DNA from 3 places in the Janthinobacterium sp. 1_2014MBL_MicDiv genome. Region 3 is predicted to be linked to each of the others. Evidence: predicted binding sites of a transcription regulator. Region 3 holds the regulator's gene; each other region holds the start of a gene.

Region 1 (7,574 bases), 2.5 Mb from region 3:
CGTCGTGCGCTCCGTATCGTTCTGGCCTACCTGGATGCCCGTCGTTTGCGCCAGCGCCTGGTCCAGGCGCACGGCGCCCAGGTCATCGAGCAGCTGGCGCGTGATGACGCTGACCGATTGCGGCGTCTCGCGCAGCGACAGCTCCATGCGCGTGGCGCTGCGCGTTTCGCCCGCCGTGTACGACTGCGTGCCTTCCGTCGTCGCCGTCGACTGGCCTATCACGGTAACGGCCGGCATGGTCGCGGCGGTGTCGGCCGGCGCCGTGTCGGCCGCCAGCGCCGGCACGGCCACGCCGGCGGCAAGGCTGAGCAGGGCGATCTGTAGCAGGTGGGGGAGGGGGCGCAAGGCGGGCTGGCGCGAAGAAGAGAAGACGGTGGTAGTCGATTGCATCATTTTCCTGGAATATTTTTAGTCGTGGGTGTTCCTATCTCGTCTGGCGAGGTGCGCAGTAGCTGGGGGGATGGCATGACGCTGGCCCGGAATCTGGCTTGGATAGCAGTTCCACCGCGCATGGCGGTGGAAAGGACGTGCATGATTCCTGTCACGATTCGTGAATAAGAATCATTATCAATATAAGTGGTATTTGCCAAATAATCAAGCGTGTGCACCAAGAGAGTGCATGCGGGCCGGTAGCGGCGCGTTGGCGGGGCTTCTGCGATAATGCAGGCGCTGACAAAATATTTTCCTTAATGAAAGAAATGCATGCGTACATGGATAGCCTGTGCAGGATGGTTGTGTGTCGTCTCGCTGGGCCAGGCCCAGGAGCTCGCGCCGCCGCCGGCGGTTTCCGCGCCGCAGCACAGTGCCAGCGTGCCGCCCGCCGTGGCCGAGCCTGTGCCCGCCGCAGTCGCGGCGCCTATGCCGGCGACCGATCCCGCCGCGGTGCCGGCGCCAGTCCCGGCCGTGGAAGCCTTGCCCTCGCAAACGGTGACGATCACGGCCAATAGCGATGCGAAGGCGCCGCGCGTGCGCTTCATGGCGTACCGGGACAGTTATCAGACGGCCAGGAAAGTGTGGCAAGTGTCGAGCGGCAGCGTGGTCATGGCCCTGCGCCTGATTCCCGCCAAGCTGAGCGCGACCATCGACGACGTGCGCGTGGCCCTGGTGGGCAATGGCGCGCCGCTGCCGATCAAGGTCGCCGAAGGCGGGGTGTTCGTCGTGCCCCTCAACGACGATATCGCCGCGCAGGATGGCAGTTTCCTGGTGAATAAGGGCAGGGGCGAGTTGACGGCGAACATCGTGATCCAGCCTGCCGTCGCGCGCGACGCATGGAACGTGACGCGCGTCGGCCAGGTGTTGCGGGACGCGCGGCGCGCCGTGCGCGCCATCACGCCGTGGTACAAGCGGCCGTTCGCCAGCGAAGTGCAGTCGCTGGCTTTTTGCGCGGCCGAGCGGGGCGGTGCACTGCACCTGATGGATGGGGAGCAGCTGATCGCCACCTTGCCCATGAACGAGCCGGCCGTCAACGATATCAACGCGCCCGTGTTTTGCAAGATCTTCGATGGCGAGGATAAATATCCAGGCCATTACCGCGTCGTCTTGCCCGAGCAGGCCACGGTCCTGCTGCTGTAGTCATTGCGGCTGGCGCTGCACGAGTTCCAGCGCCGCCGCCAGGGCCAGGTCCATGGTGGCCTGGTGAAAGATCAGCCATTGCGGCAATAGCGACAGCGCATGGCGTCCCTGTGCCAGGTCGCCCTCGTCGACGGCGGCCCACGCATGGTGCAAGCCGCTGAGCACGCGCGCATGCTGTTCGCGGTGGTTCGCCAGCGAGGGAAAACCGATCTGCTCCATCAAATCCTCTTCCTCGCGGAAATCGCGCTCGACGGCCGCGATCAGCTCGCGGAACGCCACGCTGAAGTGCTGGTCGCTCAGGTGCGCCAGCCGCGCCAGTTCCGCAAACAGCGCTTCGTGCGCCTCGTCGATGGCGGGCACGCCCAGCGCCATCTCATCCTTCCAGTGCGATTTTCCCATGCCGATACTCCCGGTTAAGTCCGTTGCGATGCAAGGCGGACTGTTCCAGTGTGGACGCAGCGAAGGTGGAAATCCATGATCTGGATCAAAAATGTGATGAAGAGGGGATGCGGGAAAGACGGAGAAAATAAATGAGAGGGGGAGCACATCCCCACCCGCAAAAAAACGGCTTTTAAAAAGAGGCAAGCCACGAGCGAGCGCCGCTGAAAAACGCGGCTGGCAAGGCGTCCTTGACGCAGGCAGTACGCTAGTACGGCAAGTCAAGGCAACGCGGCCAGCGGTGTTTTCTCAGCCGCGCGTATCTCAGCCGCACGTCCTTTTAGTGCCTGGGCCAGTGGGCAAACATGCCTTGTGCATCCACATTGGGCACCTGCAGCTGTTGCACTGCCGACGTCTGCATGGCATCCCTGAGCACGAGGGGGACCAGCAACAGGGCCGACAGGGCAAGGCAGGCCAGCACTTTGAGCGTCAACATGATCGTCTCCCGGTGTCCCGGCGGCGGCGCGGGGATGCGGCGCCTGCCGGTCACTCCATTTACGTAGCCGGCGACGTATTTTGACTGCGTACGCCTTACGTATCACCATGCTTGCAGTTTAGTTCACTTGATTGAAAGTTCAACTAATTGCTGTGACGCACTGCATCAAGCTGCCCGCCGGCGTGGCTTGCTTGAGCGCTATTTGGCCTTGCGGCCGCGGCGCGGCTTGCCTGCAGCCGGCAGGAAGGAATCGAACCACACTTGCGTCAATTGCCGGGTATTTTTCGCCGCTTCGCGCTTGACGGCCGCCGTGGCGTGACCGCGCGCCGTGTTGGCGATGCGGTTGGCGGCGCTCAGGTACATGCTCATCCAGGGGTTTTTCATGGGAGACCTCGCAGACAGGGAGTGGGGGCGGCGCACCTGCCGCCATGCCCCCACTGTATGCCGATGGCTGGCCCTGACTGTGCGCCGGACCACACTGGCGGGCGGTCCGGCCACCGCCTTGTGCTGGCTCAATACACGTCGCGGCGGTAGCGCCCGGCCATCATCAGGGCGTCGACGCCATCCTGGCCCAGAATTTCTTGCAGCACAGCATCGATTCCTGCCGCCATGCCGTGCAGGCTGCCGCACACGTAGACGATGGCGCCCTGTTCCAGCCACGCGCGCAAGTCATCCGTGCTGGCGCGCAGGCGGTCTTGCACGTACTCGCGCTGGTCATCGCGCGAAAAGACGCGGTCCAGGCGCGCCAGGTGGCCGTCCCGCAGCCAGCCTTCCAGCTCGGCGGCGCAGATGCTGTCGACGGCTTGCTGGCGCTCGCCGAACAGCAGCCAGTTGCGGGCCAGCCCCGCCTGCTTGCGCGCGCGCAAGTGCGAACGCAGGCCGGCCAGTCCGGAACCGTTGCCGATATAGATGCAGGGCACATCCGCCAGGGCCGGGGCGAAGGCGGGGTTGGCTTGCAGGCGCAGGCGGATGGGGCCATCCAGCGGCGCGAAGCGCGTCAGCCAGCCGGAGGCCAGGCCATGGCCCTCGTTGGCCGCGCCCGCATGGCGTTCCTGGCGCACCAGCAATTGCAGTTCGCCATCCTGCGGCAGCGAGGCCAGCGAGTAGCTGCGCGGCGCATGCGGCGCAGCCTGCGCGTCGCCATCGCTGCCATCTGCATTGCAAGGAATGATTTCCGCCAGCGCGCCCGCTTCCCAGCTGGCGCCGGCCGGGCCCGTCAACGTGATTTCATGCAGTTCGCCGCCCAGGCTGCCCGGGTTGAGCAGCACGCGGCGCACCAGGCGCCACTCGTCATACGAGGCGGCTTCCTGCACGCCGATGGCGTCGATGGCACTGCCGCTGCAGCGGGCCAGCGCGTTGGACCAGTCGGCCAGCGCTTGCGCGTCGTGCTTGTCCACTTCGATCAGGGGGAATAGGGCAGTGGCGCCCAGCGCGCGCAGCTGCTGGTCCAGCGCGTGGCCAAAGCCGCAGAAGGCGCTGTAATGGCGGTCGCCCAGGGCCAGCATGCCGAATTCCAGGCCCGCCAGCGGCGAGCCCGCCGTTTGCCGCAGCAGACGCGCGAAGCGGCGCGTGCCGTCCGGCGCTTCGCCTTCGCCAAAGGTGCTGGCGACGATCAGGGCCCGTTCATACTGGCGCAATTGCGCGGGATCGAGCTGGTCGAGCGATTGCACGTCGACGGCCACGCCCGCCTGCTGCAGGGCGCGCGCGCTTTCCAGCGCCAGGCGCTCGGCCTGGCCCGACTGGCTGGCGTAGGCCACCAGCGTGGGCAGGCCCGTGTTCGCCTTGCCTGGCGCGCCGGCGCCCAGCATGGCGCGCTGCGCCTGCACGGCCCGCTTGGCCTTGCGGCGGCCCAGGTACAGCATCCAGCCCGTGATGGCGAACAGGGGCAGGCCGAGGCTGGCCAAGGTGACGATGATGCGGCCCGGCAAGCCAAAATACGTGCCCATGTGCAGCGGATAAATGATGTTGACGAGGCGCGCACCCAGCGCCTGCTGGCTGTACGGCTCGTTTTTCGTGATCGTGCCGTCGGCCGGGGAAATGGACAGGCGGCTGCGCGCCCGCTCGTGCGGCGCGTCGCTGGCCAGCCACGTGAATTGCACGGCGTCGCCGGCGCGCGTGGGCAGGCGCACGCTGGCCAGGGTCCAGCCGGCGGCGTGTTGCTGGAAGGTGCTCCAGGCCAGGCCGATGTCGACGGCGGGCATGTCTTTTTTCTCCCTGGCCGGTCCCTTTTTCGCCGGCGCCTGCGCCACGCGGGGCGGCTTGCCGGCCCAGGCGTCGACATGGTCGCGCACCACGTCGTAGCTCCAGTAGATGCCCGTCAGGGTCAGCGCCACATACACGACCAGGCACCAGGTGCCGGCCACGGCATGCAGATTCCACAGGAAGGAGCGGCCTTTCAGGGCCGGATCGAAGGTCAGCCAGGTGCGCCAGTCCAGCGGTCGGCGCGGCCAGCGCAAGTACAGGCCGGACAAGGCCAGGCCCAGCAGGCACAGGGCCAGCGCGCCCGCCACCTGGCGGCCCGGATCGCGCGGCAGCAGCAGCCAGCGGTGCAGCGATTCCGTCCACTCGAAAAAGCCCGCGCCCACCAGCGCCGGCTGCGTCGCGCCCGTGTACGGATGGACGTAAATGGACTCGCCGCGCCGCTGGCCGTTCTTCGGCGCGAAGAACAAACGGGGAGCCGCGCCCGCTTCCGCATACATGGTGATCGAGGCGACGCGCTGGCCGTGTTCCGTCTCGGCGAGGCGGCCCAGCTGGGCCGGCGTCAGCGGCGCGCGCGTTTCCACGGCGACATGGCGCACGCCAGGGTTCATGAGGTCCAGCAATTCATCCTTGAAGGCCAGCGTGGCGCCGCTCAAGCCGATGATCACCAGCACCGTACCGGCCGTGATGCCGATAAACCAGTGCAATTGAAACCACACCTGCTTCCAGCTCCAGTGCCATGCGCGCCGTTTCGCGCTGGCGGCGGGCGCCTGGCTGGCCTGGCTGGCGTCCTGCGCATCGTCGGCAGCGGCGCGCAGTTGCGGCTGGGGCAGGGAGGAAGAGGAGGTCATGGCGGCTTTCGATAGTGCAGCCATGGGCGTCAGGCATGGCAGGGACGATGGTGGAAGGCTGGCATTTTAACGCAAACGAGAATCATTCGCAAATGATGGCAGGGTGGCCAGCTGTTGCGCGGAAGGCGCGGTTCGCGCCCCGGCATGCTGCAGATGACGTCTTGATAATTTACATCGTCGTGAAATTGTGTGAAAATGAAAATCATTCTCATTCGTGATCATGATGCAGTGCTGACCCACTTGACCGGCAAGTTTGGCAGCCCCTTTGTTTGTTTGCCCGTGTCCACCATTTCTCCCTCCCTCGACGTTTTCAGTGACCTGTACAGTAGCCATCATGGCTGGCTGTATAACTGGCTATGGCGCAAGCTCGGTTGCCGCGACGGTGCGGCGGACCTGGCGCAAGACACCTTCGTGCGCATGCTGGCCACGCAGTCGGCCGACAGCCTGCGCGAACCGCGTGCCTACCTGAGCACGGTCGCCAATGGCTTGCTCGTCAATCACTGGCGCCGCCTGACCCTGGAGCGCACGTTCCTGGCCGCCCTCGCCAGCCGGCCCGAGCTGACGGCGCCGTCGCCCGAGGAGCGGGCGCTCGTCGTCGAAACCCTGTGCCGCATCGACGCCATGCTCGACACGCTGTCGCCGCGTGCGCGCCAGGCGTTTCTGCTGGCGCAGATGGATGGCCTTACTTATGCGCAGATCGCCGGCCAGCTGGAAGTGTCCGAGCGCATGGTGAAAAAGTATATGGCGCAAGCCATGCTGCAATGCATGCTGTGCATGGACGATGGCACCTGAACCCGCTCAGGCGCAGCCATCCGCCGACTACGCCATCCTGCAGGAAGCGGCCGAGTGGTTCGCCGTGCTGCGCGGCGAAGACGCCAGCCATGCTGACCAGCAAGAGTGGGAGCGCTGGCATGCCATGTCTGCCGTCCACCGCGCCGCCTGGCGCAGGGTGGAAGCCGTCAGCGCCGAATTTCGCCAGCTGCCTGGCGAAGCGGCGCGCCAGGCGCTCGACGATGCGGGCCCGCGCCAGAACGACGCCCAGCGCCGCAGCCTCGTGAAGGGCTTGCTGGCGCTGTGCCTGACGGCGGGACTGGGCGGCGCCATGCTGCTGCGGCGCGACACGCGCAGCTGGGTGGCCAGCCTGAACGCGACTGAAAAAACGGCCATTGGCAGCGTGCGCCAGCTGGCGCTGGCCGACGGTTCGCAATTGTGGCTGAACACGGCGACGGCCCTCGATGTCGATTATGGCGACAATCTGCGCCGCATCGCCCTGCATGAGGGGGAAATCTATATCGTTTCCGCGCGCGACAGCCGGCAGCAGGCGCGTGCGCTGGTGGTCGACACCGTGCACGGCCGCCTGCGCGCGCTGGGCACGCGCTTCAGCGTGCAGCCGCAGGGCGATACCACCTTGCTGGCCGTCTACGAGGGACGCGTCGAGGTGGCGCCGCGCGACGGCGGTGCGCCGCGCATCGTGCCGGCGGGCCAGCAATGCCGCTTTGGCGACGGCGTTATCGGCGAACCGTTCGCCGTCGACCCGAATGCGGCCGCCTGGATCGAGTACCGCTTGCAGCCCGAGCAGATGCGGCTCGACGATTTCCTCGCGCAACTGTCGCGCTACCGGCGCGGCCACCTGGGTTGCGCACCGGAAGTGGCGCACCTGCGCCTCGTGGGCAGCTATCCGCTGGCCGACACGGACCGCATCCTGGCCGCGCTGGAGGCGACCTTGCCGGTCAGAATTCATCGCCTGCATGACTGGTGGGTCACCGTCGAACCCTTGCCGCAGAATAAATAAAATATTTTTCCAGATGCGGTTCCCCTTTTGAAAAGTTGTTTGGCAAAGTAGAAGTAGCTTGCTCAACTTCAATAAGGAATGCCGTGCCGCTGTCGCCCATCTATCTGCCGTTTGCCCGCCGCCTGCTGCCGCTGTCCGTGGCCGTCGCGCTGCTGGCCGCGCCTGCCATGGCGCCGGCGGCGGAAGAGACGCTGCGCAGCTTCCGCATCGCCGCCGCGCCGCTGGGCCAGGCCTTGCGCCAGTTCGCGGGCCAGGCGGGAATCCTGCTGTCGGCCGAAGGCGGCTT
Region 2 (7,574 bases), 1.4 Mb from region 3:
TCGCTGAACGTGATGTGGTCGACCAGCGCGAAGGCCAGCATGTTCACGTCTTCGATGCCGCCGCCGCTTGCGTACTCGCCGACCAGCGCGTCGACCATGCTTTTATAGTTCTTGCGGTTCGGCGGGTCGCCGAGGATGCCTTCGATCTGGCCTTCCAGCTCGCGCGACTGGTACGCGAATTCAGGGTGTACTCTTCTCATGCTGTGCTTTCCAATGTAATACGCGGCGCTGTCATAGATAAGCGCCATTGTTATTTTTCAAATTATTCAGGCTGGCCAGGCGGCCGCCAACGCCTTCAATCAGCCGGAAGCGCGGTGCCATGCAGGCGGAACACGCCGCACCACAAGGCGTACGCTTCCGCTTCCGGGTCGATGATGATGCGGTGGTTCACGCTCTGGTCGTATTCGGCCCGCTTGGCCGGGTCGGCCAGGATCTCGTAAGCCTTGGTGACGCTCTTGAAGCGCGCCTCGGCGCCGGGGGCCTGGTTGCGGTCGGGGTGAAAGCGCATGGCCAGCGAGCGGTAAACCTTCTTGATTTCATCGTCGCTGGCATTGGGCGCGACACCGAGGACGTTATATAAATTTTCCATATGAGGCTCCGGGGTCACGTTTTCTTTGCTAATTAAAGGCGAATTATCCTATAGAACGGCGCCGGCGTCGCTTGCATGGCTGAATATGCGGGCAAATACCGGTGAATTGGCAGCGAATTGGTCGTATCCAAGCGCTTGCGGTACGGTAAAATGCTCTTTACTGTCACTCTTCCGCATTGATCAATGAGCAACGATAAACATAGTACCGCTGCCGCCGCTCCGGCGCTGGCGCCCAATTTCTTGCGTAACATCATCGAAGCCGACCTGGCTGCCGGCACCCACGTGCGTCCCGGCCTGCCCCAGGTGATCACGCGTTTCCCGCCGGAGCCGAACGGCTACCTGCACGTGGGCCACGCCAAGTCGATCTGCGTCAACTTCGGCCTGGCGCGCGACTACGCCGGCCAGTGCAACCTGCGCTTCGACGACACCAATCCGGCCAAGGAAGAGCAGGAATACGTCGACACCATCATGGACAGCGTGAAATGGCTGGGCTTTGACTGGGAACCGAAGAATGGCGACGGCCAGAGCCACCTGCACTACGCGAGCGACTATTTCGACCAGCTGTACGCGATGGCCGAATACCTGATCACGGCCGGCTTCGCCTATGTCGACAGCCAGAGCGCCGAAGACATGGCCGCCAACCGCGGCAATTTCGGCCAGGCCGGCAAGAATTCGCCGTTCCGCGACCGTCCGCGCGACGAATCGCTGGCCCTGTTCCGCGCCATGAAGGCGGGCCAGTTCAAGGATGGCGAGCACATCCTGCGCGCGAAGATGAGCGAAGATGCCATGAGTTCGCCGAACATGAACTTGCGCGATCCGGCCATCTACCGCATCCGCCACGCGCACCACCACCGCACGGGCGACGCCTGGTGCATCTATCCGATGTACGACTACACGCACCCGATCTCGGACGCGCTGGAAAACATCACGCATTCGATCTGCACGCTGGAATTCCAGGACCACCGCCCCTTCTACGACTGGCTGCTGGCAACCCTGGCCGCCGGCGGCTTCTTCCAGCAACCGGTGCCGCACCAGTTCGAATTCTCGCGCCTGAACCTGACCTACATCGTCACCAGCAAGCGCAAGCTGCGCCAGCTGGTGGAAGAAAAAATCGTTGACGGCTGGGACGACCCGCGCATGCCGACCCTGGTGGGCATGCGCCGCCGCGGCTACACGCCGGAAGCGATCCAGCTGATGTGCGAACGCACGGGCGTGACGAAATCGGACGGCTGGATCGACTACAGCGTGCTCGAAGGCTGTTTGCGCGAAGACCTGGACCCGAAGGCGCCGCGCACGGTGGCCGTGCTGCGTCCGCTGAAACTGATCATCGACAATTTCCCTGAAAACGAGAGCGTGGAATGCACGGCACCCGTGCACCCGCACTTCCCCGAGCGCGGCCTGCGCACCTTCCCCATCTCGCGCGAGCTGTGGATCGAGGAAGACGATTTCATGGAAGTGCCGAACAAGGGCTATTTCCGCCTGTATCCGCCGATCGACGACAAGCCGGGCAGCAAGGTGCGTTTGCGCTATGGCTATGTGATCGAGTGCACGGGCTTTGACAAGGATGCCGACGGCAAGGTCATCGCCGTGCATTGCACCTACTTCCCGGACAGCAAGTCGGGCACGGAAGGCAGCGCCAACTACAAGGTCAAGGGCAATATGCACTGGGTCAGCGCGCCGACGGCGATTGCCGCCGAAGTGCGCCTGTACGACCGCCTGTTTACCGACCCGCAGCCGGACGCGGGCGGCAAGGACTTCAAGCTGGCCTTGAATCCGCTGGCCAAGGAAGTGGTGCAAGCGTGGCTGGAACCGGGCGCGGAACTGGCCCAGCCGGAACAGCGCTTCCAGTTCGAGCGCCACGGCTACTTCGCGGCCGACCGGATCGACAGCCAGCCGGGCAAGCCCGTCTTCAACCGCATCGTCACCCTGAAGGACAGCTGGCAGCCTGCCAAGTAAAGCGCCAGACGACCCACGAAAAAACCGCTGCGGCGGTTTTTTTTCGTTTCAAGCCGATGCTTTACAAGAGAAACATTGCCAGTTGACTACATTAACAATAGTTTTGTATATTGTGCACCTATTGAGCAATTTACAATTGTGCTTGTGCAAGCCAGCAAGGCCACCGCCCCTCAGGCGGCACCCGATTCCACCTCCTGATGCGGATTGCGATGTCCTCTACTGCCGGCGAGCAACAGTTATCCCCTGAAAAAAAACCGCTGTGGCTGCTCGGTTTCATGCTGTCGCTGATGGTAGGCATGCTGTTCTACATGGCCGCCTCGCTGTCGATCGAGAACGATGCCAGCGAACTGTTCAACAATCTGGCGCGCAACGCTAGGCAAAACATCGAATCGCGCGTCAAATCGTATGCCGACCTGCTGCGCGGCGCGGCCAGCCTGTTCCGCGCCAACGAACATGTGAGCCGCGAGCAATTCCACCGCTACGTGGCGAATATGGACTTGAAGCAAAATTTTCCCGGCGTGATGAATCTCAATTACGCCCAGGAAGTGAGCGCGGCGCAATATCCCGCGTTCGAGGCGGCCATGCGGCGCGATTATCCGGCCGGGCGCGATGGCTACCCCGCCTTCGCCATCCACCCGCCCGGGCCGCGCGAACACTATTCCGTGCTCGTGTACATCGAGCCGATCGCCAGCGCCACGGATAAATATGGCTACGACATCTCTGCGCGCCCCCTGATCGCCGAGGCGCTGGCGCAATCGCGCGACTCCAGTCACATCAGCAATTCCGGCATGCCCGTGCCGATGCAGAGCCGGCCGCAGCTGACGGGCATGGCCATGCGCCTGCCCGTGTACCGCATCGGCATGCCGACCGACACCGTGGAACAGCGGCGCGCGGCCCACCAGGGCTCGGTCGGCATCGGCTACGATCTGGTGACGATGGTGCGCAACACGCTGACCGACATGCCGGTACGCAATGTCCGCCTGACCCTGTTCGATATCGGCCCGCAAGCGCGCACCCCGCTGGACTTGCCGCACGACATGCGCCCCATTTTTGACAGCGCGGCGGGCCTGCACGCGCCCTGGTGGCAGCCTGGCAGCTCGGGCAAGTTTCTGAGCAGCACGATGCTGATCGAGCACAATGGCCGCGTCTGGCAAGCGCTGTTCAGCGTGCGCAAGAACGACTTGTATACACGCTTCGACGCCTTCCTGCCGTGGCTGGCCCTGCTGATCGGCTTTACCAGCGCCATGCTGCTGTACACCTTGTTCCACACGCTGGCCTCGTCGCGCCGGCGCGCCATCCAGATGGCGAACGGCATGACGGAAGAATTGCGGGCCAGCCAGATCCGCTTGCAGCTGTCGCACCAGAAACTGCGCCGCCTGGCGGCCCATGCCGACCAGATCAAGGAAGAGGAGCGCAAGCGCATCGCGCGCGAAATTCACGATGACCTGGGCCAGAACCTGCTGGTGCTGCGCATCGACGCCGACATGCTGGCCTCGCGCACGCAGCGGCGCCACCCGCGCCTGAACGCCCGCGCCCGCTCCACCCTGGATCAGATCGACGTCACCATCAAGAGCGTGCGCCAGATCATCAACGACTTGCGCCCTACCGTACTCGACCTGGGCGTGAATGCGGCCGTCGAATGGCAGGTGGCGCAGTTCCGCCTGCGCACGGGCATCGCCTGCGAAGTAAGCGAGAGCCATGACGACATTTGCTTGAGCGACCAGTGCGCGACGGCACTGTTCCGCATCCTGCAAGAATCGCTGAGCAACATTTCCCAGCACGCCAATGCCAGCCGCGTGCAAGTCAAGCTGGAGAAGTGCCGCGACACGGTATCGATGAGCATCAGCGACAACGGCGTGGGGGCGGCCATCGACGGACGCAACAAGCTGGGCTCGTTTGGCCTGGTCGGCATCGAGGAACGCATCAAGCTGCTGGGCGGCACCTTCTATATCGAGAGCAGTCCCGGCGCCGGCATGAGCGTGCATGTCAGCGTGCCGCTGAGCGCCGATGCCACCCGCTTCCCCTACCAGGAAGAAAGCCGGGCCAACGCCTGAGGGATGCGGCGCACTTCAAGCAAGCTCAGCTTGCATATTTTGTAATTAGATGCAATATTGACGTAGAACAACTCACAGCGCCTGCCCGCCATGGGCCAGGCATTCCTCTGCCACTAGCCAGGAGTTCACACCGCCAGCCTCTCCGTTTCTTCGCCGTACTTTCCCCAACACTGTTTATCAAAGGACATTCATGGATACGAACGACAGTTTCAAGGCAATTGCCGATTTGAATTTGGACGCGATCAAGGTCAAGCTGATGCACCGGGAATCCGGCGAGGGATGGAGCCTAGACAAGGCCAATGCGGTGGAGTTCGAGTATCGCCGCTTCCTCATCCTCATGAAGCAGTTCCCGCAGGAAGAAACGGCGCCGCTGATGGATGTCGACACCTTCTGGCACTATCATATTCTCGACACGCTGAAATATGCGGCCGATTGCCAGCAAGTCTTTGGCTACTTCCTGCACCATTTCCCCTACATCGGCCTGCGCGGCGAAGACGACGAAGCGGCGCACCACCGCGTGGGCGAGCGCATGAAACAGTTGTACGAGCAGACATTCGGCGAAGATTACATCCGTGCAGAGACGGCATATTCGGGACGCGCCGTGCAGGCGGCGTTTTCCAGTGCGGCAGTACAGGCGACGGCATTTTCCAGCGCGGCGGTACAGGCGACCGCATACTCGGGCCGGGCCGTGCAAACGGCATTTTCCAGCGCAGCCGTGCAGGCGACGGCATATTCGGGACGGGCCGTGCAAACGGCGTTTTCCAGTGCAGCGGTGCAAGCGACGGCGTATTCGGGCCGCGCTACCGGTGCCGCGCAAACCGCTTTTTCCAGCGCGCCCGGCAAACTGGCCGCAGCGCTGGTCGAGTCATCCCCGACTGGCCTGGAAACAGGGCGCTTCTATACAGATCGTCCGACTCTGAGCCCGGACACGCAATAGAAAACCGGAAGACAGGTATGGCTGCCGCACGCGGCAAGCTTGACTAACGCAGACGGCACCTCTCAGTTTGCCGTCTGTCAGGCGCTCTTAGGCAGCCATCAACTCGCGCAGCTCACGAATGCTGAAATCGCTGATTTCATGCATGCGGATGAGGATCGTGGCGCCGATCGGCAAGGTGTTGTGACGAATCTTGCTGATAACGGGTGGCGCCACTTCCAGTGCTCGCGACAGGGCGGCATCATTTTTCAGCTGCAGCTTGTCGATGATCGCATCGAGGACGCGATTCGGGTTGTAGGTAGGCAAAGAGGTAATTTGTTTGAGAGACATAATCGAAAATCCGTACTTGTTGTATTAATGCAAAAAGAAACCGAATGTCGCTTTTGCAATAATTCAGGGTAAACACACTAAAAAGCGCCATCACTTATGCGGTTTTTATTCCGCAAACAATATAATACACGCTATTGTTGATTTTTGCGTAACTTAAAGCAAAATTGTGATAATTGAAGAGAATTGACGCACTTGGAATGTGCTAGAGGATAACTCAAAATGGAAAAATTTGCTGCAAGTCATCAATTTTTACGATGAGCAACACCGCTATGCATGAACCAGGCTATGGCCATGAGGGTGCTCAGGCGGGCCATGTCGGCCGATAAATGCCAGCCGCGCGCGGCCACGCCGGCCGGCGTCATGCCCAGGCCGGCGCCCGTCCTGGCATCCACGCGGCACCAGGCCAGTTGCCGGCGGATTTCATCGGGTGGCGGAGGCGGCTGCCGCGCGTGTTCGCGGCGGCGCATGTAGGCACGCACTTGCTCCTTGCTGGGATGACTCATCTGATGCATCAGCTGCTCCCGTCGCGCCGGCGCGTGACCGGCCAGCGCGATGAATTGCGGTAAGAACCATGCCGACACGGCACATGTGACGACATCGCCCACCATATCGCCACGCCGCCCTGACACGTTTGCGCTGCATCAAAGTCCGGGCCCCGGTGTTGCGCCGGGGCGCCGCGGCTTCATGCCAGCGGCGGCCTGAGGAGCGGTCGCCGCTGGCCTGCCGTCATTTCTTTTGCTGGCGTACCCGCTGCTGCTGCTTTTCCTGCGTTTGCTGGCGGTTCTGCTTGCGCTCGAACAGGGTCACCGCATCTTTCTTTGCCTGCTCCACGGTGCGCATTTCCTCATGTGCATCGTGCGGCACGAAAAATTCGGCATCCTGCGCTGCCACGACCAGCTTGATGGCGGCCTCGTCATCGAGGTCATACAGTTCCGTCAGGACGGTGGTGACCTCGTCCAGGTATTCTTCGTAAGTGAGGGTGGTCATGCTGTATTCCTTTAGTAGATGGCGCGCGTCAGGCCCGGCGCGCGGCGCGCCGGCCAGTGCAAAATGCGAAAATAACCGGCCATTTTAACTGATGCCGGCCTTGCCGTCCGACATCGATTGCAAGGCATCGGCCACGCGCGGGTAGCGCAGGCGCACGCCCAGCTCGCGCTTCATGCGGCGATTGTCCATGCGGCGCGACTCGGACATGAACGACAGCAACATCGGCGTGACCGCTTGCTGCAGCGCCGCCCGGGGCAGGCGCGGCGGGCGCGGCAGGCCGAAGGTATCGGCCACGGCATCGAAATATTCCGCCATTTTCAGTTCGCTGTCATCGCTGGCGTGATACATGCGCCCCGGCCTGCCCCGCCACAGGGCCCGCTCGATGATGCGCGCCAGGTCGTCGGCGTGGATATGGTTGGTGTACACGTCATCGGCCTCGGCCAGCGCCGGCGTGCCTTCGCGCAAGCGTTTCAGGGGCAAGCGGTCGTCCGCATAAATGCCGGGCACGCGCAGGATGGCGACGCTGGCGCCGCGGCGCGCGCCCCAGGCCCGCAAGACCTGCTCCGCGTCGACGCGCCGCTTCGCGCGCGCATTGGCCGGCGCCACGGGCCGCGTTTCCGCCACCGTGGCGCCGCCGCAGTCGCCATACACGCCGCTGGTGCTCACATACACCATCCGCGCATGCTCGGGTAAAATGGCGGCCAGATTCCGCGTGCGCCGGTCC
Region 3 (7,574 bases):
ACGGGCTTGGCGATGAAATCGGTGATGCCGGCCGTCATGCAGCGTTCGCGTTCGGAAGCGAGCACGCCGGCCGTCATGGCGATCACGGGCAGCTGCAGGCGCAGTTCCGTGCGGATGATGTGGGTGGCGCTGAAGCCGTCCATGATGGGCATCTGCATGTCCATCAGCACGATGTCGTAGCGCAGCGCTTCCGTGCGCAGCCGTTCCACGGCCTGCAAGCCGTCGCCCACCACGTCCAGCGTGGCGCCCATGTGCTCGAGGATGCCGCGCGCCACGGCCTGGTTCAGATGATTGTCTTCCACCAGCAGGAAATGCACGCCGGCCAGTTCCGTGCCCAGCGGCTGCTGCAGCATGCGTTGCTCGCCGCCATCGTTCTTGGCGATCAGCGCCTGGTGCAGGGCGTCGAACAGGCTCGACCCCGTGATCGGCTTCATCAGCACCACGTCGGCTTCGGCCGCGCTGGAGATTTCTTCCAGGTGGTTGCGCGCGAAGGCGTTGACCATCACCACGATGGGCTGGCGCTGGCCGGACGCGGCCTGGCGGATGGCCTTGGCCGTGGCCAGGCCATCCATGACGGGCATGTGCCAGTCGGCCAGCACCACGTCGTAGGGCTGCTGCTGCGCCAGGCGTTCGCGGTACAGCTCGATGGCGGCAAAGCCCGAGTCCACTTCGTCGGCGGCCCAGCCCCACGCTTCGATCAGCTTGACGATCAGCTCGCGCGTGGTGCGGTTGTCGTCGGCCACCAGCAGGCGCAGCGGCCCCAGCGACGGCGTGCGGCGCGCCTCGGCGGGCAGGGCCAGCACGTCGAACGGCACGCTGAACCAGAAGCGGCTGCCCTTGCCTTCGCTGCTGGCCACGGCGATCTCGCCGCCCATCATATGGATCAAGTGCTTGCTGATGGCCAGGCCCAGGCCCGTGCCGCCGAAGCGCCGCGTGATGCTCTGGTCGCCCTGCGAGAAGGCCGTAAACAGCTGGGCCTGCTGCTGGGCCGTCATGCCGATGCCCGTGTCGCGCACTTCGAAGCGCAGCCAGGCCCGCTCGTTCCTGCTTTCGGCCAGGCTGACGGCCACCACCACTTCGCCGCTCTCGGTAAACTTGATGGCATTGCCGGCCAGGTTGACGAGGATTTGCTGCAGCCGCTGGGCGTCGCCGACGAGGCGGCGCGGCACGTCGGGTTCGACGGCGATGGCCAGCTCGAGTTCTTTCTCGCCGGCATTCATGGTCATCGTCGTGGCGAGGGTATTCATGACTTCATCGAGGTCGAACTCGACGGGAGACAGATCCATGCGGCGCGCCTCGATCTTGGAAAAATCGAGCACATCGTTGAGGATGCCCAATAACGACTGGCCCGCCACGCGTACCATGGTCAGGTACTTGCGCTGCTCGGTGTTGAGCTTGGTATTGCCGAGCAAATACACCATGCCCAGCACGGCATTGAGCGGTGTGCGGATTTCATGGCTCATGTTGGCCACGAAATCGCTCTTCGCGCGGTTGGCCGCCTCGGCCCGGTCGCGCTCCTGCTCCAGCTCCGCCGCGCGCGCCTCGAGCTCGTGCTGCAGCCGGTCGCGCTCGCCCATCAGGCCGTTGAACGCTTCCGTCAGCTCGCCGATCTCGTCGCGCTGCTGCACCGGCACGGGGGTGAAGCGGTTGCCCGAGGCGCGCAGCGACAGCAGGGTGTCGCGCAGGCGCACCAGCGGCGACAGCAGGCGCACGGTGACCCAGCCCAGCACGGCCGCGGCCAGCAGCGAGGCGCAGATGCTCCAGAGTACCAGCCGTGACAGTACGCCGTTGAACGGCTCGAACGCGTCGGCCACGGGCAACGAGGCGGCCAGCAGCCAGTTCACGGATTTCAATCGCTTGAAGCTGTTGACGGCCGTGATGCCGCGGCTGTTGGTGCTGACCATGCTGCCTTCGCCGTCTTCTTTCAGCAGCTGCGTGGTGGTCTGGTTGGCGTTCGGCGCGCGCGGCTGCAGCAGGCGGCTGGTATCGGGGTACAGCACGTAGCGCGGCACGGCTTCGCGCGTGAGGATGAAGTAATAGCCGCTCTTGCCCACCTTGGCCGTGCGCAGGTGGCCCAGCATATTGTCCTTGTACAGGCGCAGCACGCCGATCACGATGCCGGCCACGGCGCCGTTCTTGTCCAGCACGGGCGCGACCATCTGCACGATGGGCAAGTGGCTGGTCTTGCCCAGCATCGGTTGCGTGATCATCGCCTGTTTCGTGCGCATGACGGTATGGAAGTAATCGCGGTCCGTCACGTCGGTGCCGTTGCGTCCCGGCACCTCGGGCACGTTGGCCACCACCTTGCCCTGCGTGTCGAGCACCAGCACGTCGTCGAACAGGGCCAGCATGGCGCGCTGCGTGTAGTACTCGCGCAATGCGCCGGCGTCGGCCATGAGGGCGGGCGGCTGGTGGCGCGCCGTCTGGGTGATGATGTCGAGCAGCATCGCCAACTTGTCGTCGAGCTCTTCGGCCGTGCGCTCGATCAGGGCCGTTTGCTGGACCAGCAGCACTTGCGTGAAATCGTCGCGCATGTGCTTGACCTGGATCATGGTGACCAGGGCGATCATGGCGATCGAGGTCAGGCTGGTGGCCAGCGCGACTTTTGCTTTAATGCCGAGAGGCTTCATGATTTCCTTTTCAGTCCCCGAAGGGACAGGCGGCAGATAATGCTGTCAGGAATTTTCCTATCAATACAGCAACTTGGCAAGCGCCGGCCGCGTAAATTCCCGCCGTCAAAGCAGCAATTGACGATGTTGCCATAAAATTAAATGCAGGACGTCGTTTATTCAGCGAAATTAGCGTGAATGACGGGGAAAATGGCACAGGCAAGCGCGCTATGCAGTAAACTTGTTATTGCATTTTCAAAAAGGTAATGACATGACAGAAGCGCTACTCTCTCCAGCCTTGCCCGCCGTGAACGTGGAAGCGTTGCGTGCGCGCTGCTCGACGTGCAGCATGCATCAATTGTGCCTGCCGATGGGCCTCGACGTGGGCGACATGGACAGGCTGGACCAGATTATCGGCCGTCGCCGCAAGGTCGCGCGCGGCGCCTCGCTGTTCCGCATCGGCGACTCGTTCCAGAACCTGTACGCGATCCGCCTGGGCCACTTCAAGACTTACCAGATCAATCCGGGCGGCGAAGAGCAGGTGACGGGCTTCCAGATGGCTGGCGAACTGCTGGGCATGGACGCCATCAGCGCCGACCGCCACCACTGCAATGCCGTGGCGCTGGAAGACAGCGAAGTGTGTGAAATCCCGTTTTCCAGCCTGGAACAATTGCTGGGCAATATGCCCACCCTGCTGCGCCATTTCCACCGCATGATGAGCCAGGAAATCACGCGCGAGCAAAGCGTGATGCTGTTGCTGGGCAATATGCAGGCGACGCAGCGTTTTGCCGCCTTCATCGTCAACCTGGCGTCGCGCTACGAGGCGCGCGGCTATTCGGGCAGCAACTTCCAGTTGCGCATGTCGCGCGAGGAAATCGGCAACTACCTGGGCCTGACCATCGAGAGCGTCAGCCGCTTGCTGTCGAAGTTCAAGAAGGAAGGCTGGCTGCGCGTGTCGAACCGCGAGATCGAGATCCTGCAGCCGGCAAAATTAAAAGCCATTACGGCCGGCACCGACACCTGCAAATAACGGCACTGTCAAAACCTGCTGCGCGTCGCGCTTTGTGGCTTGCGCTGCGCGCTGTACACCGGCACAGCTGCGCTGCTCGGCCGCCCATCACTGGCGCCCGCCACGGTTTTCCCCGGCGCAGTGCCTTACAGTTCCTCGTCCGCATGCAGCGCGATGCTGCGCTGCGCGGGCCAGGTCCAGATGCCCGACAGGCGCCACTCGCGCGTATTGTTTTCCACCAGCACCTGCCAGCGGCTGCGCTCGAGCATCGGCAGCGCCACCGAGAAGTTGCCCATGGCGTCGGGCTGCACCAGCAGCTTGATATCCTTTTCCGGCAAGGTCGCGTGCGCCAGGTGCAGCTGCAGCGGCGCCTGGTAAGCCTTGCCGAAGCTGTGCACGGAACCCGTCAGGCGTGCTTGCGCCACGTCGTACGCCAGGCTGGTCGACATGGCCAGGTTGCTGGCGGCCGTATCGCGCCGCAAGTCCTGGTTGATGGCCTTGCCCTGCTTGTAATAGTCGCCCACCACCAGCGCGTCGGGTTGCGTAAACGCGATATAGCCCATGAAGCTGCCGACGACGACGGACAGCCCGGGACCGATCATCAGCAGCCATGGCCAGCGGTGCTTGTACCAGGGCGCGGCGGGGGCTTGCAGTTTCAGACTGTCGGACATTGTTTTCTCCTTGTGACGGCGGCAAGAACACGGGGATTCCTGCCGCCTTTCCTGCTTAACGTGGCACGATGAACACGGCGCTTTCGCGCACGTGCAGCGACGGGTCGTCCAGCGACTGCAGCTCGATCGTGATCTTGTTCGAGCCCTTCTCTCCCACGCCGTGCGGCACGCGCAGGCGGATCGGCCAGCCCAGCGTTTCCGTTGCCTGCAAGGTCACTTCATCGCGCGTCAGCAAGGTCAGGCCCGGCAAGCCGGCAACGCTGATCCTGAAGCTCTGGCTTTGCTCCGAAGTGTTCATGATCTGCAGGCGGTAGACGTTCTCGATCATGCCATCTTCCACTTCGCGCCCCATCGAGCCGCGGTCGCGGATGACGTCCATCTTCAGCGGCGTGCGCAGGGCCAGCGAGGTACACACGGCGATGATGATCAGGGCCAGGATGGAGGTGTAGATCAGCACGCGCGGGCGCATGGCGCGCTGGCGGATCTGCTTCGAGTCGAAGTTGTTTTCCATCGCATGGTCGGTACTGTAGCGTACCAGTCCGCGTGGCCGGTCGACCTTGTCCATCACGCTGTTGCAGGCATCGACGCAGGCGGCGCAGCCGATGCATTCATACTGCAGGCCGTTGCGGATATCGATGCCGGTCGGACACACCTGCACGCACAGGGTACAGTCGATGCAGTCGCCCAGCTTGTCGTTGTTGCCGGCCTTCTTGCTCAACGCACCGCGCGGTTCGCCCCGCTTGGCGTCATAGGTGATGATCAGGGTGTCCTGGTCGAACATGGCGCTCTGGAAGCGCGCGTAGGGGCACATGTATTTGCACACCTGCTCGCGCAGCCAGCCCGCGTTGCCATAGGTGGCCAGGCTGTAGAACAGCACCCAGAACCATTCCCACGGGCCGAAGTTCAGCGTTTGCACGGAATGGGCGAGTTCCTTGATCGGCGTGAAGTAGCCGACGAAGGTAAAGCCCGTCCACAGGGCGATGGCGCCCCACACCAGGTGCTTGGCCGTCTTCTTGGCCGTCTTGCGCAGCGACGGGCCCTGCTTGTCGAGGGCCATGCGCGCGCTGCGCGTGCCCTCGATCTTGCGTTCGACCCACAGGAAGATTTCCGTGTACACCGTTTGCGGGCACGAAAACCCGCACCATACCCGTCCGGCGATGGCCGTGACGAGGAACAGCAGATACGCACAGATGATCAGCAGGGCCGCCAGGTAGATGAAATCCTGGGGCCACAGCACGACGCCGAAAATGTAGAACTTGCGCGTGGTCAGGTCGAACAGCAGGGCTTGCCTGCCATTCCACGTCAGCCACGGCAAGCCGTAGAACGCGAGCTGGGTAAGCCAAACGCATACCCATCGCCAGGTAGCGTAGCGTCCTTTGGCCTCGCGAGGGTAGATTTGCTCGCGGGCCGCATACATCTTGATGACTTGAGGTTCCATTGTTTACTTCGCGGGCGCCTGCGGATTCGACAGGCTCCAGACATACGCCGACAGCACGTGCACCTTCGATTCGCCGAGGAAGTCGCTGAAGGCCGGCATGGTGTTGCTGCGGCCCTTGCGCACGGTTTCCATGATGGTATCGGCGCTGCCGCCGTACAGCCAGGTCTTGTCCGTCAGGTTGGGCGCGCCCAGCATCTGGTTGCCCTTCGCATCGGCGCCGTGACAGGCCATGCAGGCGCCGAACTTGGCCTTGCCCAGCACGGACTTGACGGGGTCCGACGTGGAACCGGACAGGCTCAGCACGTAATGGGCCACGTTCTCGACATCCTTCTCGGAACCGAGGGCGGCGCCCATCGGCGGCATCTGGCCGCTGCGGCCGTGCATGATGGTGGTCTTGATGACGTCAGGTTCGCCGCCATACAGCCAGTCCTTGTCGGTCAGGTTGGGGAAGCCCTTGTTGCCGCGCGCATCCGAACCGTGGCATTGCGCGCAGTAGGTGAGGAACAGGCGCTGGCCGATGGCTTGCGCCTGCGGATCGGCGGCCACCGTCTTCAAGTCCTGGCTCAGGTACTTGTTGAACAGGGGGCCGTAATCGGCTTCCGCCTTTTTCAGCTCTTCCTCGTACTGGCCCGTCGATTTCCAGCCCAGGCTGCCGGCATAGTTGCCCAGGCCCGGATACAGGAACAGGTAGGCCAGCGCGAAGACGATGGTGATGTAGAACAGCCACATCCACCAGCGCGGCATCGGCGTGTTGAGTTCCTTCAAGTCCTCGTCCCAGACGTGGCCCGTGGTGCCGTCGGCGGGGGCGCCGGCGGCCACTTTCACTTTCGACTGCGAGTACAGCAGCACGCCGCAGCCGATGATGCCCAGCAGGGACAGCACGATGATGTAGATGTTCCAGAAGCCATTCGTAAAGTCAGCCATGGTTGCGCTCCTCCTGTGCTTGCGCGGCCGGGGCCGGATGGTCGAGCGCGTCGTCGGCGAACGGCAAACGTGCCGCCGCGTCGAAGTCGCTATTGCTGCGGCTGAACGTCCACCACAGGATGCCCACGAACGTCGTAAAGGAAACCACCGTCATGACGCTGCTGGCGCTGTCAAACAGGTTTTCGATTGCCATGCTAATTCCTTGTTTTGATTAATGTACCGAGGCCTTGCAGATAGGCGACCAGGGCGTCTTCTTCCGTCTTGTCCTGCAGCTGGGCCGGCGCGGCGGCGATTTCCGCGTCGCTGTACGGATCGCCCAGGCGGCGCAGCGCGCGCATCTTCGGCATGATCTCGTCCGGCACCAGCTTGGTCTTCGCCAGCCAGGGGTAGGACGGCATGTTCGACTCGGGCACCACGTCGCGCGGGTTGTTCAAGTGCGTGCGGTGCCATTCGTCGCTGTAGCGCGCGCCCACGCGGGCCAGGTCGGGCCCCGTGCGCTTCGAACCCCACTGGAACGGACGGTCGTAGACGAACTCGCCGGCGACCGAATAGTGGCCATAGCGTTCCGTTTCCGCGCGCAGCGGGCGCACCATCTGCGAGTGGCAGTTGTAGCAGCCTTCGCGCACGTAAATGTCGCGCCCCGCCAGGCGCAGCGGCGAGTACGGCTTCAGGCCGGCGATGGGCTCCGTCGTGCTCTTCTGGAAGAACAGGGGAACGATTTCGACGGCGCCGCCGATGCTGATCACCACCGTGACCAGGGCGATCAGCAGCCAGGGGTTTCTTTCAATCCATGCGTGTGAAAATTTCATTTGCTTTTGCTCCTATCAGGCGTGCGCCGCGTTCAGTTCCGGAATGCGGGCGACGGGGAGTTTGCTGCCGCGCAAGGTCATCCAGGTGTTGTAGCCCATGATGCACATGCCCGA

The links. The regulator FNR, encoded in region 3, switches genes on or off when oxygen is low (the NO sensors DNR and NnrR bind a similar motif). The targets are predictions, from matches to a motif close to TTGATNNNNATCAA.
Region 1: YQ44_RS15770 (bacteriohemerythrin) is a predicted target of FNR. The motif match lies at 2,047-2,060, and genes of this name have one in related genera.
Region 2: YQ44_RS20810 (glycine-rich domain-containing protein) is a predicted target of FNR. The motif match lies at 4,657-4,670, and genes of this name have one in related genera.

The regions. Positions count from the first base shown of each region.
Region 1 covers NZ_CP011319.1:3,651,665-3,659,238, reverse strand. Annotated here, with positions in the region: gene YQ44_RS15780 (TonB-dependent siderophore receptor) at 1-390, opposite strand, end outside; gene YQ44_RS15775 (hypothetical protein) at 703-1,572, shown strand; gene YQ44_RS15770 (bacteriohemerythrin) at 1,573-1,971, opposite strand; gene YQ44_RS29035 (hypothetical protein) at 2,291-2,446, opposite strand; gene YQ44_RS29030 (hypothetical protein) at 2,645-2,830, opposite strand; gene YQ44_RS15765 (PepSY domain-containing protein) at 2,959-5,496, opposite strand; gene YQ44_RS15760 (sigma-70 family RNA polymerase sigma factor) at 5,776-6,288, shown strand; gene YQ44_RS15755 (FecR domain-containing protein) at 6,278-7,288, shown strand; gene YQ44_RS15750 (TonB-dependent siderophore receptor) at 7,372-7,574, shown strand, end outside.
Region 2 covers NZ_CP011319.1:4,813,344-4,820,917, forward strand. Annotated here, with positions in the region: gene YQ44_RS20790 (hypothetical protein) at 1-200, opposite strand, end outside; gene YQ44_RS20795 (DnaJ domain-containing protein) at 296-589, opposite strand; gene YQ44_RS20800 (glutamine--tRNA ligase/YqeY domain fusion protein) at 773-2,545, shown strand; gene YQ44_RS20805 (CHASE domain-containing protein) at 2,755-4,599, shown strand; gene YQ44_RS20810 (glycine-rich domain-containing protein) at 4,790-5,536, shown strand; gene YQ44_RS20815 (hypothetical protein) at 5,624-5,863, opposite strand; gene YQ44_RS20820 (hypothetical protein) at 6,106-6,375, opposite strand; gene YQ44_RS20825 (hypothetical protein) at 6,590-6,850, opposite strand; gene YQ44_RS20830 (SDR family oxidoreductase) at 6,935-7,574, opposite strand, start outside.
Region 3 covers NZ_CP011319.1:6,169,281-6,176,854, forward strand. Annotated here, with positions in the region: gene YQ44_RS26805 (response regulator) at 1-2,630, opposite strand, end outside; gene fnr (fumarate/nitrate reduction transcriptional regulator Fnr) at 2,881-3,639, shown strand; gene YQ44_RS26815 (FixH family protein) at 3,765-4,289, opposite strand; gene ccoG (cytochrome c oxidase accessory protein CcoG) at 4,345-5,727, opposite strand; gene ccoP (cytochrome-c oxidase, cbb3-type subunit III) at 5,731-6,651, opposite strand; gene YQ44_RS26830 (cbb3-type cytochrome oxidase subunit 3) at 6,644-6,844, opposite strand; gene ccoO (cytochrome-c oxidase, cbb3-type subunit II) at 6,846-7,460, opposite strand; gene ccoN (cytochrome-c oxidase, cbb3-type subunit I) at 7,476-7,574, opposite strand, start outside.